2 regions of the Streptomyces sp. KMM 9044 genome follow, and region 1 is predicted to be linked to the other one. Evidence: riboswitches for the same ligand, from Rfam matches in the RefSeq annotation. Region 1 holds a riboswitch; the other holds the start of a gene.

Evidence for each region. A riboswitch is a leader RNA that binds a small molecule or an ion and turns the genes downstream of it on or off. The one in region 1 is predicted to bind glycine.
Region 2: it holds a riboswitch for glycine, as region 1 does, so the genes downstream of both, gcvT (glycine cleavage system aminomethyltransferase GcvT) here and gcvP (aminomethyl-transferring glycine dehydrogenase) in region 1, are expected to answer to the same signal.

What each region holds. Positions count from the first base shown of each region.
Region 1 covers NZ_CP113910.1:6,470,758-6,486,066, reverse strand. Annotated here, with positions in the region: gene HUV60_RS29295 (glutamate-cysteine ligase family protein) at 1-1,284, opposite strand, end outside; gene HUV60_RS29290 (hypothetical protein) at 1,841-2,425, shown strand; gene HUV60_RS29285 (DUF5999 family protein) at 2,816-3,022, shown strand; gene HUV60_RS29280 (carbohydrate ABC transporter permease) at 3,138-3,902, opposite strand; gene HUV60_RS29275 (carbohydrate ABC transporter permease) at 4,097-5,095, opposite strand; gene HUV60_RS29270 (extracellular solute-binding protein) at 5,102-6,394, opposite strand; gene HUV60_RS29265 (TOBE domain-containing protein) at 6,908-7,303, shown strand; gene gcvP (aminomethyl-transferring glycine dehydrogenase) at 7,465-10,350, opposite strand; glycine riboswitch at 10,522-10,618, opposite strand; gene HUV60_RS29255 (PRC-barrel domain-containing protein) at 10,739-11,113, shown strand; gene HUV60_RS29250 (DNA polymerase IV) at 11,220-12,716, opposite strand; gene HUV60_RS29245 (MerR family transcriptional regulator) at 12,825-13,511, opposite strand; gene HUV60_RS29240 (bifunctional nuclease family protein) at 13,729-14,202, opposite strand; gene ftsR (transcriptional regulator FtsR) at 14,286-15,029, opposite strand; gene HUV60_RS29230 (zinc-ribbon and FHA domain-containing protein) at 15,076-15,309, opposite strand, start outside.
Region 2 covers NZ_CP113910.1:2,028,855-2,044,163, reverse strand. Annotated here, with positions in the region: gene HUV60_RS09150 (cold-shock protein) at 1-314, opposite strand, end outside; gene HUV60_RS09145 (L-serine ammonia-lyase) at 426-1,793, opposite strand; gene glyA (serine hydroxymethyltransferase) at 1,976-3,235, opposite strand; gene gcvH (glycine cleavage system protein GcvH) at 3,251-3,628, opposite strand; gene gcvT (glycine cleavage system aminomethyltransferase GcvT) at 3,770-4,933, opposite strand; glycine riboswitch at 4,969-5,092, opposite strand; glycine riboswitch at 5,093-5,192, opposite strand; gene HUV60_RS09125 (ATP-binding protein) at 5,429-6,097, shown strand; gene HUV60_RS09120 (enhanced serine sensitivity protein SseB) at 6,206-7,012, shown strand; gene HUV60_RS09115 (enhanced serine sensitivity protein SseB C-terminal domain-containing protein) at 7,179-7,925, shown strand; gene HUV60_RS09110 (ABC transporter substrate-binding protein) at 8,757-10,427, shown strand; gene HUV60_RS09105 (ABC transporter permease) at 10,533-11,537, shown strand; gene HUV60_RS09100 (ABC transporter permease) at 11,539-12,498, shown strand; gene HUV60_RS09095 (ABC transporter ATP-binding protein) at 12,505-13,506, shown strand; gene HUV60_RS09090 (ABC transporter ATP-binding protein) at 13,503-14,756, shown strand; gene HUV60_RS09085 (trimeric intracellular cation channel family protein) at 14,999-15,309, shown strand, end outside.

The DNA.
Region 1 (15,309 bases):
CCACGCGTCCAGTCCCGCCTCGGCCAGCGGCAGCAGTTCGTCGCGTACGAGGGTGACTGCATCCACCTCGGCCGTACCTCCGTAGCGCCCGCGCCGGGGCCAGGTGAAGCGGGCGTCGATGCCGTGCCGGCAGGCGGCGTCGAAGTTGGCGGCGGCGGCCTCGAAGGGCAGCCGGGTCCACACGGGGCGGCTGTCCTCGGCGAGGGCGCGGACCAGACCGTAGTAGAACGCCGCGTTGGCGACCACGTCGACGACGGTGGGGCCGGCGGGCAGGACCCGGTTCTCCACCCGTAGGTGGGGCACGCCGTCGGCGACATCGTAGACCGGGCGGTTCCAGCGGTAGACCGTGCCGTTGTGCAGGACGAGTTCCGCGAGCGAGGGGGTGCCGCCCCGGTCCAGCACGTCGAGCGGATCCTCGTCGTCGCAGATCGGCAGGAGTGCCGGGTAGTAACGCAGATTCTCCTCGAAGAGGTCGAACGCCGAGTCGACCCAGCGCTCGCCGAACCAGGTGCGCGGCCGTACTCCCTGTACCTGGAGCTCGGGCGGACGGGTGTCGGTGGACTGCTGGAACAGCGGCGGCCGGGACTCGCGCCACAGTTCACGTCCGAACAGGAAGGGTGAGTTGGCGCCGACGGCGATCTGTGCGGCGGCAACCGCCTGGGCCGCGTTCCACGCGTCGGCGAAGCGTGCCGGGGTGACCTGGAGGTGCAGTTGGACCGACGTGCAGGCTGCCTCCGGCGCGATGGACCTGGAAGTACAGCTGAGACGTTCCACCCCCTCGATGTCGAGGGTGAAGTCCTCCCCCCGGGCGGCCACGATCTGGTCGTTGAGCAGGGTGTAGCGATCAACGGCGGAGAGGTTCGAGGAGACCAGGTCGTCGCGGTCCAGCGTCGGCAGAATGCCGATCATCACGATTCCCGCGTCCACCTCGGCGGCTTTCCGGTCCGCGTACGCGAGGGAGGTGCGCAGTTCCTCGGCGAGCCGGTCGAATACCCGGCCGTCCAAACGGTGTGGGGCAATGTTGACTTCCAGGTTGAACATGGCGAGTTCTGTTTGGAAGTCGCGGCTCGCAATCCGTTCGAGGACTTGCCCATTCAACATTTTCGGCATGCCGTCGGCGCCCGTGAGATTCAATTCGATCTCCAGCCCCATCAGGTTCCTGGGGCGGTCGAACCGCTTCTCCGCCAGGAGTCGCTCCAAGCCCGTCAGACACCTGTGGAGCTTGTCGCGGTAGCGCTGGCGATCGGACAGGTCGAACCCGCCTGCCACTACCTTCTCCCCCATCGAAGCGTCCTCCTCGTCGAATGGGCGACCCGATGACCGGCCGCCGGGGTTCTGGTCCACAGAGGAGGATGCCCAGCGGATGCGATCGATAACGCCCCGAACTGCCCTGTCGGCCGCTACGCTGGCCGAGGGTAACCAGTGGCACATTCACGCGGCATGGCCGATGGTGCACGTCACAAGGCGACGGCGAACTCATGAAAAGCGCCGACGACAATAGGCCTACCACGGTGCGGCCATTTGTCGAGGTCATCGCCGCGCCCCCGGCCGGGAATCGGGATGATTCCCCCGTTTCATCGTCCAAAATTACCCTTGTTTCGCGGTTCGGAAACGGCTAGCTGAAACATGGCCCGAACACGCGTCGTATAAACTCCGTGGACAAGGCAGAAGGTTGGCGCCCACGGTCGAGTGATCCAGCCGACGAGGTGACGTGCGGCCACTCCTCACCCCCACCTCTCGCACTCGGACCCCCGGCCCCTGCCTTCCGGCCTTCGCGAGCTGACAGCGCCGTCCGTCCCGCCCTCGCGCCACTGTGCCTTCGAATGAGAGGCGACCCACCATGCCCCTGCATGTCCCCCCGGCCCCCGCGCCCGCACTGCGTTCCGTCCTGACCGCGCTCTCCTCCCCCACCGCGGTCAGCGAGGCCCGAACCCCCTCCCTCCTCGGTGCCGAGGGGTCTGCTTCACCAGAACTTCCTCTGCCCGTACACGTCCTGGACCGGGTCACCGCCGAGGGCGTGTCCGCGACGCGGCTGGCCGGCTGGCGCTTCCTGATCCGCTGCGGCGACCGGGCGGTGGCCGCGGCGGACACCGTGCTCACTCCCGACGGCTGGGCCTTCTCGCGCTTCTTCGAAGGCCCCTACATCACCTCCACCGAACTGGCCCTGCGTCAGGCCGAGGCCCTGCCACAGCCGTACCAGCCCCGGCTGCTGTCGGTGCCCGGCCTCTACATGCTGGCCCTCTGGCTGCACGGCGACCGCACCGCGGACGGTGCCACCGGCCATCCGGCCGCCACCGACCTGCTCGTCCCCCTCGCCCCGGCGCCGCCGGGCATCGCGGCCCACCGGCCGCACCGGGCCGCCGAACTGCTCCCGGTGCTGACCCATCGGGTCGCACCCGACCGGCTGCTCGGCTCACCCGCCTGACACCTGCCCCGCCTCGCGCGCGCCCTTCCGTGCCCCGCCGCCGGACCACCGACGGCGGGGGACGCGCATGCCACGAGGAGGACCGAGACGGCCCAAGCACCCGGAGCAACCAGGACCACGGACCGGACTAGCCTCATCCGGCTACACCAAACCACCCGAAGTGACGGTGCCGTTGAGGTGAACCGTCCGCCCGGGTGATGCGTCATCAACCTGTGAGGAGGAGGTGCCGCGAAATTCCTGCGGATCGCCCTCCAAAGGGCAACACTGGTTTCCGACCGGCCTGTCTCGACGGGCCTATCACCACGGGGGGCGGCCATGAACGAAGCTTCACGCCGCGGAACTGAAACGACAGCCAGCCCACAGGTCACGCCAGAGCGAAAGATCCCATCCATGTGCCAGCACCAGTCACCGTGCCCCTCAGCCGATTCCGCCGACCGGGAGTCCGCCCGTCTCGTGGCGCACCATCCGGAGCAGGGCTGGAGCCTGCTGTGCAACGGTGTCGTGCTCTTCGAGGACACCGGCGAGCTCCTGCCCGACGGCAGCTGCATCGCTCCGCAGCGCCCCCGGGACGCCGTCCAGATGATGACCACCGCCTAGGGCGGAGCAGGCCCGCCAGCGGAACATCAGAGGCCGGACCGCGGGACTTCCGCGAACCGACCCCGACACGCATCCAGGGTTCGTCACACCGCGCGACACCCCACCCATGCATACGTCACCCCTTGGTCGCGCCCGCGGTCAGGCCGCCGACGAGCTGGCGCTCGGCGACCGAGTAGAAGGCGAGCGCGGGAACCATCGCCAGGACCAGATAAGCGAAGACCCGCGCGGTGTCCGCGGAGTACTGGCCCTGGAACTGCTGGACACCGATGGGGATCGTCCACCAGGTGTCGTCGGTGAACACCAGCAGCGGCAGGAAGAAGTTGTTCCAGCTGGTGACCACGGCGAGCACCGAGACGGTGCCCAGCGCGGGCCGTGCCATCGGCAGCAGCACCCGCCAGAAGAAGCCGAACGGACTACAGCCGTCGAGTGTGGCCGCCTCCTCCAGCTCTCCCGGGATCTGCCGGAAGAATCCGCGCAGGATGATGATCGTCATCGGCAGGCCGAAGGCGGCCTGCGGGAGGATCACGCCGAGCGGGTTGTCCAGCAGGCCCATGGAGCGCAGCAGCAGGAACAGCGGCAGCGCGGCCACCGCGAACGGGAACATCAACCCCATCGTGAACAGTGTGAACAGCACCTCCCGTCCCCGGAAGGCGAACCGGGCGAAGGAGAACGCCGCCAGCGCGGACACCGCGACCGCGATCAGGGCCGTGGCAATCGCGATCAGGGTGCTGTTGCCGACCAACCTCCAGAAGTCACCGGAGGCCAGGATGCCGGTGTAGTTGGCGCCGACCCACGGGTCGGGCAGTCCGACGGGGTTGCCGGAGAGTTGGTCGGTGGACTTGAACCCGGAGAGCACGGCGTAGAGCAGGGGTACCGCCATCACCGCGCCGACGGCGATCAGGACGAGATGCAGGGGCAGGGTCCGGAGAGAACGCCGGCGCGGAGGCCGGGGCACGGCCCCGGCCCCGGTCCCTGAACCGGACACGGAGCCGGCCCCGGCCCCTCCCACGGACGTGTCCAGGGGCACCTGTGCGGACGCGGACGCGCCGAGAGACGAATTTCTCTGAGGGAGCGTCACTTTCCGCCTCCGCGCATGGTCGTGGTCGCCCCTTCGAGGTCCCGGCGCAGCACGAAGCGCTGGTAGGCGAGGGCGAAGACGAGACTGATGCCGAACATGACCACACTGATCGCGCTGGCGTAGCCCACCTGGTAGCGCTTGAAGCCGTACTGGAACATGGTCACGGCCATGGTCTCGGAGTGGTGGTCGGGACCACCCTGGGTGATCACCCACACCAGGTCGAACAGCTGGATGGCGCCGATCACCGACAGGAAGATACTGATGCGCAGGGTCGGGGCCAGCAGCGGCAGGGTGACCTTGCGGAAGCGCTGCCAGGGACCCGTGCCGTCGATCAGCGCCGCCTCGGTCAACTCCTTGGGTATGGACTGGAGTCCGGCCAGGTAGAGCATCATATGGAAGCCGAAGTACTTCCAGGTCATGACCAGGAAGAGGGTCGCCATCACCATGTCGGGATCGGCGAACCACTCCCCGCCGAGGCCCTCCAGCCCCACCTTGCCCAGGAGTTCGTCGGCGAGTCCCTCACCCGGGGCGAAGATCATCGCGAACAGCACGCCGGTGATGGCCTCGGACAGCACGTACGGGGCGAAGAACAGCATGCGGTACACCGCCCGGCCGCGTACCCTCTGGTTCAGCGCCACGGCCAGAGCCAGCGCGAACGGCAGCTGGAGGACCAGCGACAGGGCGACCAGCAGGAGGCAGCGCCACAGGTCGCCCAGGAACACGGGGTCCTGGAACAGCCGGACGAAGTTGTCGCCGCCGACGAAGTCGGACGGCATGCCGAAGCCGCCCCACCGGAAGAAGGCGGCGTACACGGCGAACAGGATCGGCAGCAGTACCAGGACGCCGAACAGCACCAGCGCGGGCACCTGGAAGCCGACCGCGGTGAGCCAGTGCCGCGCGCGGCGGCGTCGGCGGCCACGCGCGTCAAAGGTGGGCGGGGGCGGGGGATCGGTTTCGGGGCCGGTCCTCTTGTCCGGCAGGAACGTGGAGGCCATCGCCGGCTACTGCTCTTCCTTCGCCGTCTTCGTGATGGACTCGGCGGCCTGCCCGGGCGACTTGGAGCCGGCGATGAGCGCGCCGACGGAGGCGTTGATCTCCTGGCCGAGGGCGGGGGCGTAGGCCTGGTCGAGGTAGAGCTGGAAGCCGGTGCTGCCCTTGAGCTGTTGCTGCACGGCCTGGAGGTTGGGGTCGGTCAGCGCCGCCTCCGCGGCGGGGACGACCGGCAGCACACCGGTCTCCTCGACCAGTTCGCGGTCCGTCGCCTCGGAGGCGAAGAACTCCAGGAAGTCGACGGCTGCCTGCGGCGCGCCCCGGCGCAGCGCGTGCCCGCCGCCCCCTCCGAACACCTCGGTGATAGCGCCCTTCCCGCCCTCGACGGCCGGGAACGGGAAGAACCCGAGGTCGTCCCCGAGGCCCTTGCCCGCGTCGGCCTCGACGACGGGAGCCCACTGGCCCATCAGTTCCATGGCCGCCTTGCCGTTGCCGACGGCGGCGGCCTGGCCGGTGGGGGTGGAGTAGGAGGCGCCGAGGAATCCCTTCTGGAACGGTTCCAGGTCGACGAGGTCCTTGAGGTGCTCTCCGGCCTGGACGAAACCGGGGCCGGTGAAGTCGTTGTCCTCGTCGGCCCTCGCGAGCGCGTCGATGCCGACGGTGCGCATCGCGAGGTACGCCCAGTAGTACATGCCGGTCCAGGCCTCCTTGCCGGCCAGGGCGATCGGCGTGACCTCGGCGGCCTTCAGCTTGCTCACCGCGCCCAGGAAGTCGCTCCAGGTGGTCGGCGGCTCGGCGATGCCGGCCTTCTGGAAGAGCGCCTTGTTGTACCAGAAGCCGACCATGCCGATGTCGAACGGGATGCCGTACAGCTTGTCGTCGAGGAGATAGGGCTCCTTGGCGACCGGCAGCAGCCCGTCGGCGAACGCCTTGGTGGAGCCGGTGAGGTCCTCGACGAGCCCTGCATCGACCTGCTGCTTGAGTACGCCACCGCCCCAGGTGTGGAAGATGTCCGGCAGCTTCCCGGATGCGGTCAGCGCGGTCATCTTGGACTTGTAGGCGTCGTTCTCGAGCTGCACGATCTTTATCTTGACCGTGGGGTTCTGCTGCTCGAACTTTCGGGCGAGAGCGGCCCAGACATCCTTTGTCGGCTGGGTGGTGGAGATGTTCCACCACTCGATCGTGGTCGTCCCCGACGACCCTCCCTCCGAGTCGCCACCACACGCGCTCAGTGCTGTGATGCCCAGGCCGGCCGCGGCGGAGGCCGCCAGGAAGCCGCGGCGGGACAGTGCCGGGTCGCCCATGTCATGCGCTCCTTGGAGTCTGGGGCGGACATCTCCCTACCCACCCACCGATTCGAAAGATTCGGAAGAGGTCCGGAAACATGCGTTGTTGCCGCACCCTAGAGACAGCCGACAAACGGTGGCAACCCCTTGTACGCGGTGAATCTGCCGCCACCCTTCACCGCACACGCCGCGGCGGTCGCGCACCGGGGCCGCGCCGCCCGTTTCCACCATCCCCGGAAAGGCGACACTCCCGCCGACCGGCCGGTCCGGCACAATCCCTCCGCACCAACGGCGCCTCGGACCACGGCGCGACCGGGGAGCCGGTTCGAAACGGCCGATCACGGCGCGGCGACGACCACCGAGCACACCGGGCCGCGCCGCATCAGTTCCACCCGGACGTACGAAACTTTCGGATCATGCCGCGAACCTTACGCGCGGATTCGACGAACCTGATGATCGGAGGGCGCCACGGCCGCTCCCCTCATCGCCCCCGCACCGTCCGGCTCCACCTCCCGCCCTATCGTGATCGGCATGCAGTCCTACACGATCGGCCAGGCAGCGCGGCTGCTCGGCGTCAGCCCGGACACCGCCCGCCGCTGGGCGGACGCGGGCCGGGTCACCACCCACCGCGACGAAGGCGGCCGGCGGCTCATCGACGGGCAGGACCTGGCGGCGTTCTCGGTCGACCTCGCGAAGGCCGGCGCGACCGAGGAGGGCACGCCGTACACCTCGACGCGCAACGCCTTCCCCGGCATCGTCACCGCGATCAAGCTCGGCGACGTGGCCGCCCAGGTCGAGATCCAGGCGGGCCCGCACCGACTGGTCTCGCTGCTGACCCGCGAGGCCGTCGAGGAACTCGGGCTGGAGGTCGGCATGGAGGCCACCGCCCGGGTGAAGTCGACAAACGTCCATATCGACCGCATCTGACACGCGGAAGCGGTCCCGGTCCCGCCCAGGCTCCGGCCCGGTCCCACAGGGCAGGCGGGAGGTACGGACGGAGGTACGGCGAAGGGCTCTGCTTCGGCCGGCCGAAGCAGAGCCCTTCCACTCCCCGGTAGGAGGTTTTCCCGCAGGTTTCTCCCGCCGCGTCAGTCCTCGTACGCCTCGAGCGGCGGGCAGGAGCACACCAGGTTGCGGTCGCCGAAGGCCTGGTCGACGCGGCGGACCGGCGGCCAGTACTTGTCGGTGGCGCTCACTCCGGTCGGGAAGACGGCTTCCTGACGGCTGTAGGCGTGCTCCCACTCCCCGCCGAGCGCGGCGGCGGTGTGCGGGGCGTTGCGCAGGGGGTTGTCGTCCGCGGGCCACTCACCGGAGCCGACCTTCTCGATCTCCGCGCGAATCGCGATCATCGTCTCGCAGAACCGGTCGAGTTCGGCCAGGTCCTCGGACTCGGTCGGCTCGATCATCAACGTCCCGGCCACGGGGAACGACATCGTCGGCGCGTGGAAGCCGTAGTCGATCAGCCGCTTGGCCACGTCGTCCACGCTCACGCCGGTCGCCTTGGTCAGGGGTCGCAGGTCGATGATGCACTCGTGCGCGACCAGCCCGCCGGGACCGGCGTACAGCACCGGATAGTGCGGCTCGAGGCGCTTGGCGATGTAGTTGGCGCTGAGTACCGCTACCTGGGTGGCCCGCTTGAGCCCTTCGCCGCCCATCAGCCGGACGTACGCCCACGAGATGGGCAGGATTCCCGCAGAGCCCCACGGCGCCGCCGAGATGGGCCCGATCCCGGTCTCCGGCCCCGCCTCGGGCTGCAGCGGATGGTTGGGCAGGTACGGCGCCAGATGCGCCCGCACGCCGACCGGGCCGACGCCGGGACCACCGCCGCCGTGCGGGATGCAGAAGGTCTTGTGCAGGTTCAGGTGCGAGACGTCCCCGCCGAAGTGTCCGGGCTTGGCCAGCCCGACCAGCGCGTTGAGGTTCGCGCCGTCCACGTACACCTGGCCGCCGGCCTCGTGCACGGCCGCGCAGATGTCGGCGACATGCTCCTCGAACACACCGTGCGTGGAGGGGTAGGTGATCATCAGCACCGACAGCTCGTCGCGGTACCGCTCGATCTTCGCGCGCAGGTCGTCGATGTCGACCTCGCCGTCCTCTGCGGTCTTCACGACGACGACCTTCATGCCGGCCATGACGGCGCTGGCGGCGTTGGTTCCGTGCGCGGAGGACGGGATGAGGCAGACGGTGCGCTGCTCGTCGCCGTTGGCCCGGTGGTAGCCGCGCACGGCGAGCATCCCGGCCAGTTCGCCCTGGGAGCCCGCATTGGGCTGGAGGCTCACCCGGTCGTAGCCGGTGACCTCCGCGAGCCGGTCCTCCAGCTCGCGGATGAGGGTGAGGTAACCCTGGGCCTGCCCGGCCGGCGCGAAGGGATGCAACTGCCCGAACTCGGGCCAGGTGACGGGCTCCATCTCCGCGGTCGCGTTGAGCTTCATGGTGCAGGAGCCCAGCGGGATCATGCCGCGGTCCAGCGCGTAGTCGCGGTCGGCGAGCCTGCGCAGGTAGCGCAGCATCGCCGTCTCGGAGCGATGCTGGTGAAAGACGGGGTGCGTCAGGTACTCGTCGGTGCGCAGCAGGGCGTCCGGCAGGGCGTTGCGCGCGGCCGCGTCCAGGGACTCGACGTCACCCTCGAGGCCGAAGGCGCTCCACACTGCGGCGAGCCGGTCGCGCGTGGTGGTCTCGTCGCAGGCGATCGAGACGAGGTCGGCGTCGACGCGGTGCAGGTTGACGCCGTTGTCCCGGGCGGCGGCCACGACCTCGGCGGCCCGCCGGGGGACCCGTACGGTCAGCGTGTCGAAGTAGGCTGCGTGGACGATCTCCACGCCGCCGGCCCGCAGTCCCTCGGCGAGGACCGTCGCATAGCGGTGGGTGCGCCACGCGATGGTCCGCAGCCCCTCGGGGCCGTGGTGCACGGCGTACATGCCGGCCATGACGGCGAGCAGCACCTGGGCGGTACAGATGTTGCTGGTGGCCTTCTCACGGCGGATGTGCTGTTCACGGGTCTGGAGGGCGAGCCGGTAGGCCTTGTGCCCGTCCGCGTCGACGGAGACGCCGACGAGCCGGCCGGGCAGACTGCGCGCCATCTTTTCCTGCACGGCCATGTATCCGGCGTGCGGTCCGCCGAAGCCCATCGGCACTCCGAAGCGCTGTGTCGTGCCGACGGCGATGTCCGCGCCGAGTTCGCCGGGGGACCTCAGCAGCGTGAGGGCGAGCAGATCGGCGGCCACGGTGACGAGCGCGCCCAGCTCGTGCGCCTGGTCGATCACCGGTTTGATGTCGCGTACGGCACCGGAGGCGCCCGGGTACTGGACCAGCACGCCGTTGATCTCGCGCTCGGCCACCTCGGCGGGGATGCCCTCGCTCAGGTCGGCGACCACGACCTCGACGCCGGCCGGCTCGGCCCGGGTCTCGATGACGGCGACGGTCTGCGGCAGCGCGTCCGCGTCGACCAGGAACAGGCCCCTCTTGTTCCTGCCCATGCGGCGCGACAGGGCCATCGCCTCGGCGGCCGCGGTGCCCTCGTCGAGCAGGGAGGCACCGGAGGTCGGCAGGCCGGTGAGCTCGGCGACCATGGTCTGGAAGTTCAGCAGCGCTTCGAGCCGTCCCTGCGAGATCTCCGGCTGGTACGGCGTGTACGCCGTGTACCAGGCGGGGTTCTCCATCACGTTCCGCAGGATGACGGGCGGCGTGAAGGTCCCGTAGTACCCCAGCCCGATCATGGAGCCGAGCACCTCGTTGCGGTCGGCCAGCGATCGCAGTTCGTCCAGCGTTTCGGGCTCGGTCCGGGCATCCGGCAGGTCCAGCGCGTCAGCGTTCTTGATCACATCCGGGACCGCGGCGGCCGTCAGCTCGTCGAGCGAGCCGTAGCCGACCTGCGCGAGCATCTTGGCGCGGGCCTCGTGGTCGGGGCCGATGTGACGCCGCTCGAAGGGCGTTCCCTGTTCGAGCTCGGAGAGGGGAATGCGATGGACGGTCATGTGCGGAGGCCTCCTGGTCTGACGACCTTCGAGGGGCACCGTGACGGGTGCCCGGACGGCCTCCCCCTCTGTCATCTCAACCTGAGAGCTTCACCGGCTGCCCGGGGCAGCCGGCTTTCACCGTCGGTGAGAGCGGAAACCGTGGACACCCGCTCTGCTTTCCAGAGTGACCTCGTCCATGCGGTACGTGGGCCTGAGAGATTCCGGGGAGGATTTGCTCCTTCGGCGCCCTCCGGTGGCGCCTGGAGGACTCTCCCGCACGGGGTCAGCAGCCGCTGCCAGCGTACCAGCGAGGGCAAGATCCGGACGTTCGAGTGGCCGACGCGCCGATTGTGCCGTTTTGTAGTGCTGACGAGTGGTGTGCGGAATTGCGACCAGTGGAGGGCCCGTGCAGACCGACATCGATCCGCGCAACCTGATCGGCCGCAAGGCATTCGACCGCAACGGCACCCGGATCGGCACGATCGACGAGGTCTATCTCGACGACGCCACCGGCGTGCCGGAGTGGGCGGCGATACGCACCGGCCTGTTCAGCAGGGACGCCTTCGTTCCTCTGGAGCCGAGCGAGCTGATCGACGGCGGCCTCCACATTCCCTTCGAACGCGCCCTGATCAAGGACGCCCCCGACTTCGGCGTGGGCCGTCACCTCTCCCCGGAGCAGGAGCTCCAGCTCTACCACCACTACGGCCTGGACATCGCCGCCCCTCCCCCGCTCCCGGACCACGACTTCGGCAAACTCGCCGGCAGCGACGACTCAGCCTGACGCCCTCCGTGGCACCCACGTGCCGTTGCTGCCCCGCCCTCCGGCCTCTGCGGGCACAATCCGCACGGTCCTCGTCACTGTTCCACGTCCGGGGCAGCCCTGGGTCCTACCCTCCCGAGAGCCCTGGATCCGGTACACCGGCCGCTGCCTCTTGGCTGCCCCGGACCTCCCGGCCGCCCTGGCCGCCCTCAGCGTGCCGACCGTCGCCGGCCCGACCGTCCTTGTTGCTCGGGCCGTCCGCGCTCTCCCTGTCGTCCCGAGGTCTTCTCTCCACCAACGGCAGCGGATCCGCGGGGTGCAGGGCCGGGTCCCCGGTCCGGAAGGTCCGCACCCGCCCCGGCACCGACCCGGGCGTCTCGAACCGCACGGTGACCCTCCCCAGGCCACTGCCCTGGACCCACCCATGGCCGTACTCACTGTGCCGTACGTCGTGCCCGGCAGGCCAGCGCCGCTCGGCGTCCGCCTGCTGCTGTTCCTCCGAGGGTGCGGCCGCCCCCGCCTCCTCGCCCAGCAGCTCCTTCTCCCGCTCCCCCGCCGCCTGTGCGAACAGGTCCTCCTGCGTGTAGTCCGCGAGCCCGCTGACCCCCACGCCCAGCAGCCGCACGCCGCCCGTCGTGTCGACCGAGTCCAGCAGCCGCGCCGCGGCCTCGCGCACCACCGCGGGATCGTCCGTGGGCCCTCGCAGGGTCTCGGAGCGGGTGAGCGTCGAGAAGTCGTACCGGCGCACCTTCAGCACGATGGTCCGGCCCGACAGCCCTGCCGTCCTCAGCCGGCGCACACAGCGGTCGGCGAGGCGCTGGACCTCCGTTCCGACCCGCACCCGGTCGTGGATGTCCACGTCGTAGGTGTCCTCGACCGACACCGACTTCGTCTCCCGCTCGGCCACCACGGATCGTTCGTCCCGCGCCAGGGACATGGCGTGCAGAGCGTGTCCGTGTGCCTTGCCGAGCAGGCGTACCAGCTCGGCCTCCCCCGCCTCGGCAAGTTCCCCGACCGTGTGGATCCCGGCACGCCGCAGGTGGTCACCGGTGGCCGGCCCGACACCCGGCAGAGTCCGGACCGGCAGTGGTGCCAGCAGGGCCCGCTCGGTCCCCGGCTCGATCAGCACCAGGCCGTCCGGCTTGGCCTGCTCCGAGGCGATCTTCGCCAGCATCTTGGAGGCCGCCAGCCCCACCGATCCGGTGAGCCCCGTAACCGCCCGGATGTCGGCGCGCAGCTTCGCCCCGGCAAGCCTCGCGGACCGCTCGTCCCCGGCCGCCCCCCCGGCCTCCAGATCCACGAACGCCTCGTCGAGACTCAACGGCTCCACCAACGGTGACAGCGCCCGCAGCAGACCCATCACCTGGTCACTGATCGACCGGTACAACGCGAAGCGGGGCACCAGATACGCCGCGTTCGGCGCGAGCCGCCGCGCCTGCGCCATGGGCAGCGCAGAGCGGACACCGAAGAACCGGGCCTCGTACGAGGCGGTGGCGACCACACCCCGCGGCCCGAGCCCGCCCACGACCACGGCCTTCCCGCGCAGGCTCGGCTTGGACGCCTGCTCCACCGAGGCGAAGAAGGCGTCCATGTCGAGGTGCAGGACGGTGGGCGCGGATCTCACAGCTCCGATGCTGCCCTACGCCACTGACAACGCCCCACCCCACGTGCCGCCGCCCCGTACCCACCGCACAGGAGCGCGGACGGGACGGGCCCCGTGCGGCGCAGCGGCTCATACGGCGCGGTTGCGCCGCCTTGCCAGCTCGTCCGTCGGGTTGGGGCCAATCAGCGTCTCTCCGGTGTCGATGCGCTCCCCGTGCAGCTGCGACAGCGCGCTCCCGACGTCCCGCCACACCACGCCCACGGCGATCCCGAAGACTCCCTGGCCGCCCTGGAGCAGGGCATGGACCTCGTCGGGCGTGGAGCACTCGTAGACCGTGGCGCCGTCGCTCATCAGCGTCATGCGCTCCAGGTCGTGAAAGCCCCCCTCCCGCAGGTGCCGGACGGTGGTCCGGATGTTCTGCAGCGAGACACCGGTGTCCAGGAACCTCTTGACGATCTTCAGGACGACAACGTCCCGAAAGCTGTACAGCCGCTGGGTCCCCGAACCATGGGCAGGCCGCACACTCGGCTCGACCAGTCCGGTGCGAGCCCAGTAATCCAGTTGCCGGTAGGTGATGCCGGCGGCCGCGCAGGCCGTGGGGCCGCGGTAGCCGATCTCCTCGGGCTCCATGGACGTCGTCGCCCCTCCGCTGCTCGGCACGGCCGCCGGTCGCTGCGGAGCAGGATCGGCCGGGCTGCCGTGATGGGCATACGCCCCGCTCGCGCGGAGCTGAGAGCCTGGGGGAGGGTACGGACCGCTCACCCCGAGACCATGTCCGGGGGCACCCCCAGCCGTACCGTCGCCGGTGCTTCTCACGCCGACCTCCGTCCTTGACCTGCCTCCTCGACGGTAGGCAGTCGCCAAGGGTGCGTCAACGATCGCCACACTCGGCACGCCGAGTGATAATCACCCTAAGAGTGGTTTCCCGTGCCCCACCGCGGGGAAAGGCTAGCCGAATACCCTCCGCACGGGCCGGGCAACGCTCTCACGCACCGGATCCCGAGCAGCGTTCCGGCGGAACGGCCGAAGCTCCTCACTGGCTGCTGGAGCCGAAGTCCTCCGGCGAGATCTGGTCGAGGAACTCGCGGAACTTCTCGACCTCGTCCTCCTGCTCGTCCGGGATGGCGATCCCCGCGTCGTCGAGCACCGTGTCGCTGCCGTAGATCGGCGTACCGGTGCGCAGCGCCAGCGCTATGGCGTCGGACGGCCGGGCGCTCACCTCGACACCGCTGGCGAAGACCAGCTCCGCGTAGAAGACCCCCTCACGCAGGTCCGTGATGCGCACTTCCGTGAGCTCTTGGCCGACAGCTTCCAGCACGTCCTTGAAGAGGTCGTGGGTCAGCGGGCGTGCGGGAGCCATACCCTGCTGGGCGAAGGCGATGGCCGTCGCCTCCCCCGGTCCGATCCAGATGGGGAGGTACCGGTCGCCTCCCACTTCACGCAGCAGCACGATCGGTTGGTTCGAGGGCATTTCGACCCGGACACCTACGACATCGAGCTCGTTCACACAGCAACCCTAGGCCGTGCCCGGGACGTTTGGGTAGTCGGGCCCGGATCGGACGGCCGATCCGGGCCTCCCCACTCGCCCTCTCAGGGCAGCCGCACCCCGAGCGCCGAGCTCACCAGCGCCGCGTGGAGCTTCGCCGTGAGACCGGCGAGCTCCTTCGTGCGCGCCTGCGCGTGCGCCCTGGTCTGCGGGTTGCGGTGACGCTTGAGCGGGGCGACGACCTGGTCGACCAGCCCGGCCTCCCGGTCGGCGGCGGCCTTCATCGCTCTCAGATGCCGCGGCTCGATCCCGAACCGCCCCAGCTCGGTGATGAGGCCGGCGACGGTGACCGCCTCGGCGTCGTACACCTCGTCCTCGACCGGCGCGAGCAGCCCGTACGACTCCCACTCCGCGAGCTGGCGCTGGTCGACGCCGGACGCCGCCAGCAGCTGCGCCCGCCCGATCCGGGCCACTGTGGCGAGCCGGTCGGCAACCGGCTCGGGACCGGCTTCCCCGTCCCGCTGCCGGGACAGTACCGGAAGGGGCACGGCCTCCCCGCGCTCCATGGCGTCCAGGTGCTCGCGGATCACCTTGAGCGGCAGATAGTGGTCCCGCTGCATCCTCAGGACGTGGCCGAGGCGCTCCACGTCCTCGGCGCTGAACTTGCGGTACCCCGAGGGGGCCCGCCGCGGCTCGATGAGCCCTTCCGACTCCAGGAAACGGATCTTGGAGATGGTGACTTCGGGGAACTCCTCGCGCAGCACGTTCAGCACCGTACCGATGCTCATCAGTCCAGTTTCCGCTGCGGCGATACCGTGCCCGGCACCGCCGCTCGGTGTGTGAAGCATGGACCTTCCCTGGGGTCAGGGTGCCCCGGACGGAGTCCGGGGAGGGTCAGTAGCCCCGCTGGCTCGCGTAGAAGACCAGTCGGTACTTGCCGATCTGCACCTCGTCACCGTTCGACACGCCGACCTGGTCGATCCGCTCACGGTTGACGTACGTGCCGTTCAGGCTGCCCACGTCGGCCACCGTGAACGAACCGTCCTGGCCGCGGCGGAACTCCACGTGCCGGCGGGAGACCGTCACGTCGTCCAGGAAGATGTCGCTCTGCGGGTGGCGGCCGGCCGT
Region 2 (15,309 bases), 4.4 Mb from region 1:
AGCAGGACCTCCGTGACCTCCTGAAGGTACTCCTCGACGGTGAGCACGTCGCACAGCGAGTCGTCGCCGTCCGGATGCCGCCCCACCCCGGCGGAGGACACCGGGCCTGCCCCCTGGGCCAGCCGCACGCCCGAGGCCTTCAGCCCCCGGTCGCCCTCCTCGATCTCGAACTCCACGGTGACCCCGGGACGCAGCTGATGCTCCGGGATCCGCACGTCGTTGACGTGGAGGAAGACGTCCTCCCCGCCGTGCTCCGGAGCGATGAACCCGTAACCCCGTACGGCGTCGAACCGCACCACACGACCAGCAACCATGTGTACCAACCCCAACGGAACACCGGACCCCACGCCCGGACCAGAACCCGACCAGCGAGGACAACATACGCCGTCCGCGGGACAACATACGCCGTCCGCGGCGTCCCGTCCTCAGCACTCGATGATGTTGACCGCGAGCCCACCCCGCGCCGTCTCCTTGTACTTGACCGACATGTCCGCACCGGTGTCCTTCATGGTCTTGATGACCTTGTCCAGGGACACCTTGTGCGACCCGTCGCCGCGCATCGCCATCCGTGCCGCGGTGACCGCCTTCACCGCGGCCATGCCGTTGCGCTCGATGCACGGGATCTGGACCAGGCCGCCGACCGGGTCGCAGGTCAGGCCGAGGTTGTGCTCCATGCCGATCTCGGCTGCGTTCTCGACCTGTTCCGGTGAGCCGCCCATCACCTCGGCGAGGGCGCCCGCCGCCATCGAGCAGGCGGAGCCGACCTCGCCCTGGCAGCCGACCTCGGCGCCGGAGATGGACGCGTTCTCCTTGAACAGCATGCCGATCGCGCCGGCCGCCAGCAGGAAGCGGACCACGCCCTCCTCGTCGGCACCGGGGACGAAGTTGACGTAGTAGTGCAGGACGGCGGGGATGATGCCGGCCGCGCCGTTGGTCGGCGCGGTGACGACCCGGCCGCCGCCGGCGTTCTCCTCGTTCACGGCCATCGCGTAGAGCGTGATCCACTCCATGGCGAGGGCCTTCGGGTCGCCCTCCGCGCGCAGCTTGCGTGCCGTGTTCGCGGAACGCCGGCGCACCTTCAGACCGCCCGGCAGGATGCCCTCGCGGGACATGCCGCGCGCCACGCACGCCTGCATCACCCGCCAGATCTCCAGCAGCCCCTCGCGGACCTCCTCCTCGGTCCGCCAGGCGCGCTCGTTCTCCAGCATCAGCGCGGAGATGGACAGGCCCGTCTCCCGGGTCAGGCGCAGCAGCTCGTCGCCCGTGCGGAACGGGTACTTCAGGACCGTGTCGTTGAGCTTGATGCGGTCCGCGCCCACCGCCTCCTCGTCGACGACGAAGCCGCCGCCCACCGAGTAGTACGTCTTCGACAGCACCTCGGCGCCGGACGCGTCGTACGCCCACAGGGTCATGCCGTTCGCGTGGTAGGGGAGCGCCTTGCGGCGGTGCAGGACCAGGTCGTCGTCGAAGGAGAACGCGGTCTCGTGGTCCCCGAGGAGACGGAGCCGGCCGCCGTCCTTGATCTTCGCCACCCGCTCGTCGGCCGTCTCCACGTCCACCGTGCGGGGCGAGGCTCCCTCCAGGCCGAGCAGCACCGCCTTGGGCGTGCCGTGCCCGTGGCCGGTCGCGCCGAGCGAGCCGTACAGCTCCGCGCGGACCGAGGCGACCGAGTCCAGCAGCTCCTCGTTGCGCAGCCGCCGGGCGAACATGCGGGCAGCCCGCATCGGGCCGACCGTGTGCGAGCTGGACGGCCCGATACCGATCGAGAACAGGTCGAAGACCGAGAGGGCCACGGGAGGACTCCTAGGGGTTCGGCGGACGGCGCTGTCCGCCGGGCAGGGGGTGGACCGGAGGGGGATCGAAGGGGGGGACCGGAGGGGGATGTCACGTGCGCGGTGCATGGTGCGGGGCACCGCGCCCACCGACCCAGTGTGTGCGATGCCCCGGACGTCCGTACGAACGAAAGCGTACGGAACTACTGCAGACCGGGGTACAGCGGGTGCTTCTCGGCGAGAGCCGTGACCCGTGCCCGGAGCGCCTCGGTGTCGTGGGACGGCTTCAGCGCCTCGGCGATCACGTCCGCGACCTCCGCGAAGTCCTCGGCCGTGAAGCCGCGGGTGGCCAGGGCGGGCGTGCCGATCCGCAGGCCCGAGGTGACCATGGGAGGCCGCGGGTCGTTCGGGACCGCGTTGCGGTTGACGGTGATGCCGACCTCGTGGAGCCGGTCCTCGGCCTGCTGCCCGTCCAGCTCGGAGTCGCGCAGGTCGACCAGGACCAGGTGCACGTCCGTACCGCCGGACAGCACGTCCACGCCCACCGCCCTGACGTCGTCCCCGACCAGGCGCTCGGCCAGGATGCGGGCGCCCTCCAGGGTGCGGCGCTGGCGGTCCCTGAACTCCTCGGACGCCGCGACCTTGAAGGCGACCGCCTTGGCCGCGACCACGTGCTCCAGCGGTCCGCCCTGCTGGCCGGGGAAGACCGCGGAGTTGATCTTCTTGGCCAGTTCGGCGGTGGAGAGGATCACGCCGCCGCGCGGGCCGCCGAGCGTCTTGTGCGTGGTCGTGGTGACGACGTGGGCGTGCGGGACCGGGTTCGGGTGCAGGCCCGCCGCGACCAGACCGGCGAAGTGGGCCATGTCGACCATCAGGTACGCGCCGACCTCGTCCGCGATCCGGCGGAACTCGGCGAAGTCCAGCTGCCGCGGGTACGCCGACCAGCCGGCGACGATCAGCTTCGGCCTGCTCTCCTTGGCCAGCCGCTCGACCTCGGCCATGTCGACCCGGCCGTCGTCACCGACGTGGTAGGCGACGACGTCGTAGAGCTTGCCGGAGAAGTTGATCTTCATGCCGTGGGTCAGGTGCCCGCCGTGCGCGAGGTCCAGACCCATGATCGTGTCACCGGGCTTGAGCAGCGCGAACATCGCGGCGGCGTTGGCCTGCGCGCCCGAGTGCGGCTGCACGTTGGCGTGCTCGGCGCCGAACAGCTCCTTGACCCGGTCGATGGCGATCTGCTCGATCACGTCGACGTGCTCGCAGCCGCCGTAGTAGCGGCGGCCGGGGTAGCCCTCGGCGTACTTGTTGGTGAGAACCGTGCCCTGGGCCTCCATGACCGCGACCGGGGCGAAGTTCTCCGAGGCGATCATCTCGAGGGTGGACTGCTGGCGGTGCAGCTCGGCGTCGACCGCGGCGGCGACGTCGGGGTCGAGCTCGTGCAGCGGGGTGTTCAGAAGCGACATGCGGCTACGGCCTCCTCAGCCCTGGATGAAGGCGTCGTACTCGGCGGCGGAGAGCAGGTCGGCCGGCTCCTCGCCGGTCCGCACCCGGAACAGCCAGCCGCCCTCGAAGGGGGCCGAGTTCACCAGCGACGGGTCGTTCACCACGTCCTCGTTGATCTCGGTGACCTCACCGGTGACCGGGCAGTACAGGTCGCTGACCGACTTGGTCGACTCCAGTTCGCCGCAGGTCTCGCCCGCGGTCACGGTGTCACCCACCTCGGGAAGCTGGACGAACACGACGTCGCCGAGCGCGTTGGCCGCGTGCTCGGTGATGCCGACCGTCGACACGCCGTCCTCGGCGGCCGACAGCCACTCGTGCTCCTTGCTGTAACGCAGCTGCTGGGGGTTGCTCATGGTCTGGGTTCTCCTGTAAGCGGGGGATGTGCTTGATGAGTCGGAAACTACGTCGGCCTGCGCCGCCGTACGGCACCGCGCACCGCCGTGCCCCGACGTGCGAAAGCCCGGAAGGCCGTGCCGGGGCCGTCTACGGCGGTGTCACTTCTGCCGCTTGTAGAACGGCAGTGCCACGACCTCGTACGGCTCGTGGCTGCCGCGGACGTCCACGCCGACACCCTCCGTGCCCGGCGCCGCGTACGCCACGTCGACGTACGCCATCGCGATCGGCCGGCCCAGCGTCGGGGAGGGCGCACCGGAGGTGACCTCGCCGATCACCTCGCCGCCGGCGACCACCGCGTACCCGGCGCGCGGCACCCGGCGGCCCTCGGCGACCAGGCCGACCAGGGCGCGGGGCGGGGTCGCCCCGGCGCGGGCGGCGGCCTCGGTCAGGGCGGCGCGGCCCACGAAGTCGCCCTCCTTCTCGAACTTCACCACCCGCCCGAACCCGGCGTCGAACGGCGTCAGGGAGGTGCTCAGCTCGTTGCCGTACAGCGGCATGCCGGCTTCCAGGCGCAGCGTGTCCCGGCAGGACAGCCCGCACGGGACCAGCCCGGCGCCCTCGCCGGCCCCGGTCAACGCCTGCCACAGCCCGACCGCGTGCTCCGGCTTCACGAACAGCTCGAAGCCGTCCTCGCCGGTGTAGCCGGTACGGGCGATCAGCGCGGGGACGCCCGCGACCGTGCCGGGCAGCCCGGCGTAGTACTTCAGGTTGTCGAGGTCGGCGTCGGTCAGGGACCGCAGGATGCCGGGGGACTCGGGGCCCTGCACCGCGAGCAGCGCGTACGCGTCGCGGTCGTCACGGACCTCGGCGTCGAAGCCGGCCGACCGCTCCACCAGCGCGTCCAGCACCACCTGGGCGTTGGAGGCGTTCGCGACCACCATGTAGTGAGGGGTCCCGGCGTGAGGGGTCCCGGCGTGAGGGGACCCGGCCCCGGTGTCCTCGAGCCGGTAGACGATCAGGTCGTCCAGGATGCCGCCGTCCTCGCGGCAGATCATGGTGTAGCGGGCGCGGCCGGGCTTGACGGTCCCGATGTTGCCGACCAGCGCGTGGTCGAGGAGCTGCGTCGCCTGCGGGCCGGTGACGGTGATCTCGCCCATGTGGGAGAGGTCGAAGAGGCCGGCTCTCGTGCGCACGGCGTTGTGCTCGTCGCGTTCGGAGCCGTAGCGCAGGGGCATGTCCCAGCCGGCGAAATCGGTCATCGTGGCGCCGAGCGAACGGTGCAGGGCGTCCAGTGCGGTCCGGCGGGGTGCGGTACTGCTCATCGGTCGGTCTCCCAGGGCAGGACGGGCGAGGTCGTTCCTCCCCATCTGTCATCGGGACCTGAGAGGTTCGCCATGACCGCCCGCGCAGGGGACGACCACGGTTTGCACCTTGGGTGGGGCCGCCGGAAACACGTGCGGCGGCCCGCTTTTCAGATGTGCCTCGCCCACGCGGTAACGGTGCCTGAGAGATTCAAGGGAGGGACTTGCTCCTTCGGCGCCCCGGCGGCAACGGTGCCGGGGACTCTCCCGCGCGGATTCGAACGGCCGGTATGCAGTTGGCGCGCACATCATTGCACGCATCGCCGGGCCGCGGCAGGGGGACCCTTCTGGGAGGAAGCGCAGGGTGTTCGGGTGTTCACGGACGGCTGTGACAGGCCTGTACCGGGAAAGGGAAGGAATCCTGAAGACCGCGGCGTTACCGTCTCTTTACACTCGGCGGGGAGACGGTCCGGTACCTGGTCACAGGGCCGGACCGCCCCCAGGGGAGGACTTACGGTGAACAAGGCCACGGCGTACGCCACCACCACGGGCGTCGCGCTGCCCGAGCAGCAGGCCCCCTCGGTGCGGGGGACCCGCGTCATCCTGCCCGCGCCGGTCGTCCGCGACCTGCGCGAGCGTGCCGGCCGCAGCCCGCACGCCCTGCTCTTCGGCCCCCGCGACCTCGTCGTGGTCACCGGACTGCCCGGCAGCGGCAAGTCCACCCTCATGCGGCGCGCGGCGCGCGGCACCCGCATCGACTCGCAGGACACCCGGGACCGCTGGGACCGCGGCATGCCGCGCCTCCTGCCGTACGCGGTGTACCGGCCCCTGGTCCGCCTCGCCCACTACGCCGGACTGCGGCGCGCCCTGCGCACCGGTGAGGGCGTCGTCGTCCACGACTGCGGCACGCAGGCCTGGGTGCGCCGCTGGCTGGCCCGCGAGGCCCGCCGCCGGGGCGCGGTCCTGCACCTGCTGCTGCTCGACGTCCCCCCGAAGCAGGCCCTGGACGGCCAGCGCGAGCGCGGCCGCGGGGTCTCCCGGTACGCCTTCCGGCGCCACCGCACCGCCATCGACCGGCTGCTGACGTCCGTGACGCGCGGCGACCTGCCCGCGGGCTGCGGCTCGGCGGTCCTGGCCGACCGCGACGCGGCGGACGCGCTGCACCGCATCGAGTTCACGGACTGATCACGGGCCGGCGGCTCCACGGCCGGCCCGTGGACGGGCCGCACGCCGGGGTACGGCAGCGGTTAGCCTTTTCAGCCACAGCAGTGGTTCCAGGCAGGCGGTAGGCAGATGGACTTCCCGGCGGGCTTCTCCGCGGACTTCCCGGCACAGACTCACCCCCACCCGCACGGCGGATGGCCCGGCAACGAACTGGAGGAGGCGCTCTCCGCGTCCCTCGGCGTCCCCTCGGCCGACGGCCGGATCATCGAGGTGCTGGGCCGCAGTCACCTGTGGATACCACTGCCCAACGGCGGCGGACCGGACAGCGGCCCGCTGGACCTGCCCATGACGGAGATCGACGGCCAGGCGTACGTACCGGTCTTCAGCTCCGAGGAACAGTTCCGTCAGGTCGTCGGCACCCACATGTCGTTCACCGTCGCGCCCGCGGTGGAGTTCGCGCGCGGTCTGCCGCCGCAGGCCGGGATCGCCGTGAACCCCGGGGGAGTGGTCGGCATCCCGCTGCCGCCCCCCGCCGTCGCCGCCCTGTGCCGCGCCGGACGCGGCCCGCTGGACGGACCCGCGAGCGGCGGCCGGGTCAAGCTGTTCGCCCCCGACTGGCAGGACGACCCGGTGGACTTCCTCGCCGCCGCCGCCGCGGAGTTCGAGGCCCTCGGCGTCGTCACCACCGCCCGCCGCTGCCTCGCCGAGATCGAGACGGCCGAACCGGTGCTGTTCGTCGGCGTCGAGCTGGCCCCCGCCGAACTGTCCCGGACGGAGGGCGACCTGCGGGCCGCGCCGATGGACGCGCTGGGCCGCGCGCTGGGCCGTGAGCCGGTGAGGTGGCCCGTCAACCTCGTCCTCCTGGACGTGGCCCAGGACCCGGTCGGCCAGTGGATGCGCGACCGCGTCCGCCCCTTCTACCAGTGGCAGCGCTGAGGGGGCTCGGTGCTGCCGGAGGCCGGTCACGCACCGGCGGAGCTCCCCGGCGCCGGGAGGCGCTTAAGCTAGGTTCATCGGGCTCGGGCGAGGGTGTTGTACGGGTGGTACGGAGGGGCGATACAAAGTGAGCGCTGGCACCGCGGCGGCCGGGCAGGTCGAGCACATGCTGCGCCAGGTGACACCCGGGCGTTACGACGCCTATGAGGCGTTGCTGCGCGCGCTCGCGACACCCTCCTCCGGCCACGTCTGGATGCTGCTGTGGCACGGCCAGGCCGGCTCCCCGGACGCCCAGTACGGGAACATGGAGGTCGACGGCTTCGGCTACGCGCCCTGCGTGACCTCCGCCCAGGAGCTGTCCGCCAGTGGCTGGAACCGGTCCTACGAGGTCGTCGACGGCGTCGAGGCCGCCCGCGCCCTCTACCCCGACCGCTACGGACTCTGGCTCAATCCGCACGCCCCCGGCGGCGGCCTCGGCATCCCCTGGCTCGATCTGCGCAGGCTCGCCACCGGGCTGGACCGCCAGCCCGCCGGACCCCTGAGGCTGTCCGAACCCGCCATCGAGATCCCGCAGTTCTACGCCCTGCTCGCGCAGAACGCGCACCGCACTCCCGCCGTCCGCTCGCTGCGCCGTGCCTGGGTGCAGCCGTCGCTCGGTGACCCGTACCTCGCCGTCGGCCTGGACGTGTACGACACGTCGCCGTCGGCCGTGGACGCGGTGCGCGCGATGATGCGGCAGTCCCTCGACGCGGTCCCGGACGGGCTTCCGGTGTCGACCGTCGCGATGTCCGACGAGCACGACCCGGTCGCGATGTGGCTGCGTGCCCACGCGCGCCCGTTCTACGACCGCGAGGCGCACGCCGCCGCCGCCGCGCCTCCCGCCGCGGGGTCCGGCTACCTGCCCGCGCGGTAGGTCCTGTCCGGCGGACCGCGCCTCGGAGGCCGGGGGACGGCCGGGCACGCCCTCCTCGAGCTCTTCGAGAAGGGGGCGCCCCGGCGGCGCTGTCGTCGGCTGCCGACTTCCCCAGGCTCTCGGCTTCGCTCGATCGGGGAACTCCCATGAGCGGGGGCGGCCGGGCACGCCCTCCTCGAGCTCTTCGAGAAGGGGGCGCCCCGGCGGCGCTGTCGTCGGCTGCCGACTTCCCCAGGCTCTCGGCTTCGCTCGATCGGGGAACTCCCATGAGCGGGGAGGGCCCTCATCGCGTCGGCGCCCTCCTCCGCCTTGCGGCTGAACGCACCGGCCCCCGCTCGGCCTGGTCGGAGAGATACCGCCAGTCACCTCCGGCCTGATCCGCCGGACGGGTCCCAGCGCTGACCGGGGCGTATGCGTGAGAGGCAGGTCCGGAAGGACCCGGCCGCACTCCCCGTGATGACTCAACGTGACGGTGTCCGCGGAACGGGCACACCTGTCGACGGAGAGCGCCCGTTTCGCCCTCCCGGCCGCTGATTTCACGTCAGATTTTCGGCCATGTGCACTCAGCTATGGCCAGTCAACCGCCTGTCACCTGCGGTTTCACCCGTCCTTCACGCCGTCCGGCGCTTTTCTCGGGTCTCTTGACGGAGGGTCAGATGTGTCCGAACGGTTAATTTGCAACAGGGGGACGCCTGAAACATCCCTTATGTCAACTGTTCAGATCTCAGCTAGGTATCACCGCTATCCGGACTGTTCTCGACTCGCTGTGAACGTCTGTAGTGTTCGGCCGGTCAAGATGCATCCACATAGCGGACCCGGAGTGGCCCCAATATGCGCATACCCAAGTCCCGAGCCGCTCGGGCGATCACGGCCGCGGTGGCGGTCGGTCTGATCGCCACGGGCTGCTCCAGTGAACGGGACAGTGACAACGAGAGCGGCGGCGAGAAGGACACCTTCGTCTTCGCCGGTGCCGGTGACCCGGGCTCCCTCGATCCTGCCCTGGCCAGCGACGGTGAAACCTTCCGCGTGACGCGGCAGGCCTTCGAGGCGCTTCTGGAGCACGAGTCGGGCGGCAGCGAGCTCGTCGGCGGCCTCGCCGAGAAGTGGTCGAGCAACGACGAGGGCACCGTCTGGACCTTCAACCTCCGCAAGGGCGTCGAGTTCCACGACGGCGAGGCGTTCAACGCCGAGGCCGTCTGCGCCAACTACGACCACTGGTTCAACTGGACGGGCACCTACCAGTCCAGCGCGGTCTCGTACTACTGGCAGTCCATCATGGGCGGCTTCGCGAAGAACGAGGACAAGGAAACGTCCGAGGCGAACTACAAGTCCTGCACCGCGAAGGACGACAACACCGCCGTCATCGAGGTCAAGGAGCCCTCCGCCAACCTCCCCGGCGGCTTCTCCCTCCAGGCCCTGGCGATCCACTCGCCGAAGGCCCTCGAGGAGTACAAGAAGCAGGACGCCTCCGCCAAGGGCGACGCCATCACGTACCCCAAGTACAGCCAGGAGGCCGGCACGGTCGCCGGTACCGGCCCGTACAAGATCACGAAGTGGAACAAGGGCAACAAGGAAGTCTCCCTTGAGCGCTTCGACGGCTACTGGGGCGACAAGGCGAAGGTCAAGAACCTGGTCTTCCGCACCATCGACACCGAAGAGGGCCGCCGCCAGGCGCTCCAGGCCGGTGACATCGACGGCTACGACCTCGTCGCGCCGGCGGACGTCAAGACCCTCGAGGACCAGGGCTACGTCGTCCCGACCCGTGGCGTCTTCAACCTCTTCTACGTGGGCATGAGCCAGGAGGCCAACCCCGCGCTCAAGAAGAAGGAAGTCCGCCAGGCCATCGCGCAGTCGATCGACCGGGAGAACCTGGTCAAGACCCAGCTGCCCGAGGGCGGCAAGGTCGCCGACCAGTTCATGCCCGACACGGTCGAGGGCTACTCCAAGGACGTCAAGCAGTACTCGTACGACACCGCCGAGGCGAAGAACCTCCTCAAGGAGGCCGGTGAGGAGAAGCTGAAGGTCGACTTCTGCTACCCGACCGAGGTCACCCGCCCGTACATGCCTGCCCCGCAGGACCTGTTCGAGCTGATGAAGGCCGACCTGGAGAAGTCCGGCATCACCGTCACGCCGAAGGCGATGAAGTGGGCCCCGGACTACCTGGACGCCACCGAGTCGGGCTCCTGCGACCTGCACATGCTCGGCTGGACCGGTGACTTCAACGACGGCTTCAACTTCATCGGCACCTGGTTCTCCGGGTACGACAAGCAGTGGGGCTTCAAGAACAAGAAGGTCTTCGACGCCGTGAACGAGGGCTCGACCCTCGGCAACCACGACGAGCGCGTGGCCGCGTACGAGAAGGCCAACGAGGCCATCATGGACTACCTGCCCGGTCTCCCGGTCTCGTCCTCCCCGCCGGCCATCGCCTTCGCCAAGAACGTGAACCCGCCGAATGTCTCCCCGCTGACGCAGGAAGTCTTCGCCGAGGTCTCGTTCAAGTAGGCGAGCAGGAGCAACCCAAGCACGAGGAGTCCGCCCGGCCGTCGCAACTCGGCGGCCGGGCGGGTCCGTTCATGTCACACATTACGCAAGAAAGGGGCATGCGGGGTGCTGCGTCTCGTCGTACGAAGACTGCTCCAGCTCATACCCACGCTGCTCGGCCTGTCGGTTCTGCTCTTCCTGTGGCTCGACCGGCTGCCCGGCGGACCCGCCTCAGCGATCCTGGGGGAAAAGGCCACCGAGGCCGAAGTGGCGCGGATCAACCGCGCACTCGGACTGGACCAGCCCGTCTACGTCCAGTACTGGCGCTTCCTCAAGCGCATCGCCGAACTCGACCTGGGCACCAGCACCCAGACCGGACAGCCGGTGTGGGACGAGTTCGTCCTGCGTTTCCCCGCCACCGTGGAGCTGTCCCTCCTGGCGATCATCATCGCCGTGGCCGTCGGCATCCCGCTCGGCTACTTCGCCGCCCGCAACCGCGGCGGCTGGCTCGACGTCACAGCGGTCTCCGGATCACTCGTCGGCATCTGCATCCCGGTCTTCTTCCTGGCCCTGATCCTCAAGCAGATCTTCGCCGTCGAGCTGGGGATCTTCCCCAGCTACGGACGCCTGGACACCGGCATCAACGCCACGAACGTCACCGGATTCGCCGTCCTGGACGGCGTCCTGACCGGGGAACTCGACGCGTCCTGGGACGCGATCATGCACCTGGTGCTGCCCTCCGTCGCCCTGGCCTCCATCCCGCTCGCCGTCATCGTGCGCATGACCCGCGCCAGCGTCCTCGAGGTCCAGGACGAGGACTACGTCCGCACCGCCGAGGCCAAGGGCCTCAAGCGGAGCGTCGTGCGCAGCCGCCACGTGCTGCGCAACGCGATGCTCCCCGTGGTGACCGCGGTCGGCCTGCTCACCGGCTCCCTGCTGTCCGGGGCGGTCCTGACCGAGTCCGTGTTCTCCTTCGGCGGCATCGGTTCCTTCATCCGCACCGCGATCGACGGCCGTGACTACCCCGTGCTCGTCGGGTTCATCATGTTCATCGCGCTGGTGTACGTCCTGATCAACCTGCTGGTGGACGTGGCGTACAGCCTCATCGACCCGAGAGTGCGGGTGCACTGACGTGAGTGTCGCCACCAAGACCGACAAGATCCAGCGCCTCGCGGAACTGACCGCGACCAAGGAGACCAGCTCCGGCGCCAGCCTGTGGCGGGAAGCCTTCCGCCGGCTCAAGCACAGCAAGATGGCGATCATCGGCGCCGTCGTCATCGCCCTGTTCGTCCTCGTCGCGGTCGTCGGGCCCTACCTCACCCCGTACTCCCCGACCGCCCAGGCGTGGAGAGGAGAGGTCTTCCCCAACCGGGGCGAGTTCGTCGGCCCCCGCGGCGACAACTGGTTCGGGCTCGACCACCTCGGCCGGGACATGTTCTCCCGCATGCTGGTCGGCGCCCGCCAGACGCTGCTCGTCGGCGTCGTCTCCACCTTCATCGGCCTGACCGTCGGCTTCCTGATCGGCGGCGTCTCCGGAGCCGCCGCCACCCTCGGCGGTGATGCCGGGAAGCGGATCGACTCCGTCATCATGCGCTTCATCGACATGATGCTGGCGCTGCCCTCGCTGCTGCTGGCCGTGTCCGTGGCCGCCGTCATGGGGCAGTCGCTCACCACGGTGATGATCGCCGTGGGTGTCGTCCAGATCCCGGTGTTCGCGCGGCTGCTGCGCGGCTCCATGCTGGCACAGGGCGGCGCGGACTACGTGCTCGCGGCCAAGTCCCTGGGCGTGCGCAAGCGGCGCATCGTGGTCTCGCAGATCGTCCCCAACTCGCTCAGCCCGGTGATCGTGCAGGCCACGCTCTCCCTGGCCACCGCGATCATCGAGGCCGCCGCCCTGTCCTACCTGGGCCTGGGCAACCCCGACCCGGCCATCCCCGAGTGGGGTGTCATGCTCGCCCAGGCGCAGCGCTTCTTCGACAACGCGCCGATGATGGCGGTCTACCCCGCCGTCGGCATCATCATCACCGCCCTCGGCTTCACCCTCCTCGGCGAGGCCATGCGGGAAGCCCTCGACCCGAAGCTGAGGGGCTGAACCACCATGTCTCTGCTCACTGTCGACGAACTGACCGTCACCTTCGGCGGCCGCGGCCGCAAGGAGTCCCGGGCGGTCGACGGCGTCTCCTTCGCGGTCGACCAGGGCCAGGTCGTGGGCCTGGTCGGCGAGTCCGGCTGCGGAAAGTCCGTCACCTCCCTGGCCCTGATGGGCCTGTTGCCCCACAAGGGCGTCACGGTCGGCGGCCGCGCCGAATTCGACGGCACGGACCTGTTCACCATGAGCCCGTCCGCCCGTCGCGACCTGCGCGGCAGCAGGATGGCGATGATCTTCCAGGACCCGTTGTCCTCGCTCAACCCGGTCGTGCCGATCGGCGTGCAGGTCACCGAGATCCTGGAGCGCCACCGCGGGATGAAGGGGGAGGCCGCCCGCAAGGAGGCCGCCCACCTGCTGGACCGGGTCGGCATCCCCGACCCGGTCCGGCGGCTCAAGGAGTACCCGCACCAGCTCTCCGGCGGCATGCGCCAGCGCGCGCTGATCGCCATGGCGGTGGCCTGTGCCCCGAGCCTGCTCATCGCCGACGAGCCGACCACGGCCCTCGACGTGACGATCCAGGCCCAGATCCTGGAACTGCTCAAGGAACTCGTGGACCAGGAGGGCACCGCCCTGCTGATGATCACCCACGACCTCGGTGTGGTCGCCGGCCTCTGTGACGAGGTCAACGTGCTCTACGCGGGCAAGGCCGTGGAGTCCGCCGGGCGCCGCGAGCTGTTCGCCCACCCCACCCACCCCTACACGCACGGACTGCTGGGCTCCATCCCGCGCCTGGACGCCCCCCGGGGCGAGTCCCTCAAGCCCATCCGCGGCTCCATCAACGACCGCGTCGCCTGGGCCGACGGCTGTGCCTTCGCGCCGCGCTGCGACCGGTACGAGATGGGCTGCCTGACCGGCACCCCGCAGCTGGCCGAGGAGCGTGCCGCCGATCACCGGGTGCGGTGCGTCAACCCCGTACCCGACGACGCGAAGGCCGAGGAGGTCCCCGCATGAGCCTGCTCGAACTGGACGGCGTCAAGGTCCACTTCCCCATCAAGAAGGGCGTCCTGTTCGACCGTACGGTCGGACACGTCTACGCCGTGGACGGGGTGTCCCTGAAGGTCGAGGCCGGCGAGACCTACGGCCTGGTCGGCGAGTCCGGCTGCGGCAAGACCACCCTCGGGCGGTCGGTGCTGCGGCTGGTGGACATCACCGAGGGGTCGGTCGTCCTCGACGGCACCGACCTGGCGAAGCTGCCCGGCGAGGAGATGCGCCGCTTCCGGCGCCGGCTCCAGATGGTCTTCCAGGACCCGCTGGGTTCGCTCAACCCCCGGCAGAACATCGAGTCGATCCTGTCCGAGGGCATGGTCGCCCACGGCATCGGCAAGAACCAGGAGGAGCGCCGCGAGAAGATCAAGGCGATCCTGGAGCGGGTCGGCCTGCCCTCCAACGCGCTGGCCCGCTACCCGCACGAGTTCTCCGGCGGCCAGCGCCAGCGCATCGGCATCGCCCGCGCGCTGGTCCTCGAGCCGGATGTGATCATCTGTGACGAGCCGGTCTCCGCGCTCGACGTGTCGATCCAGGCCCAGGTCGTCAACCTGCTGGAGGAACTCCAGGAGGAACTCGGCCTGACCTACCTGGTGATCGCCCACGACCTCGCGGTCGTCCGGCACATCTCCGACGTGATCGGCGTGATGTACCTGGGCTCGCTGGTCGAGGAGGCACCGAGCGACACCCTCTACGCCGAGCCCAAGCACCCGTACACCAAGGCCCTGATGTCGGCCGTGCCGGTGCCGGACCCGGAGGTGGAGGACCGCCGCGAGCGCATCCTGCTCACCGGTGACCTGCCCTCCCCGGCCAACCCGCCCACCGGCTGCCGCTTCCACACCCGCTGCCCCTGGGCCCAGGCGGAGCGGTGCGCGACCGAGCGGCCGGAACTGCAGGACGTCGGCGGCGGTCACCGGGTGGCCTGCCACTACACCGCCGAGATCGCGTCGGGAGAGCTGACGCGGACCCAGCCGACGGGCATCGAGGCCGTCACGGAAACCGAGGACGTGCCGGCGGAGCGGGCCGAGGGCGAGGCGGAGGTTCCCGCCGCGCTCCTGCCGGCCGACTCGACGACCAAGCCGGACGCCGCGGTGGTCAAGGAGAAGGCGCCCGCAGCGGTCGAGGTCCCGGGCGACCCGACGGCCGATGCCGACGCGAAGGGCCATGACGTGGCGCGGCCGGACGTGTCCGCCAGGGGTTCGGCCGGGACCGACTGACGGACCGCCGTGCTCCCGGATTCCCGGAGCGCCGGACGGAGCAAGACCTCCCGGCGCTCCGGGAACCCTCCGGGCCACCGCCCGGTGTCCGCCCGGAGCGGTTCGCACCGTCGCGGACAGCCCGGCGGCCGTCGGACGACTGGACGGCAGATCTGATCCCACCGGTCCACGGACAGCACGTTCGTCTCACCCCTCGCCTTGCTTTGCAAGGCGAGGGGTTCTTGCCGGGTAAGAATGTACGGGTGCTTCAGCAACTCTTCAGCCCGTCCCTCCTGCACACGCTCGACCTGATCGGCATCTTCGTCTTCGCGATCTCGGGTGCCCTGCTGGCCGTGCGCAAGAACCTCGACGTCTTCGGCATCGCCGTACTCGCGGAGGTCACCGCGCTCGGCGGCGGTCTCTTCCGCGACGTGGTCATCGGCGCGGTGCCGCCCGCCGCCTTCACGGACCTGGGGTACTTCGTCACCCCGCTGTTCGCCGTGGTGCTGGTCTTCTTCCTCCACCCGCACGTGGAGCGCATCCAGAACGCCGTCAACTTCTTCGACGCCGCCGG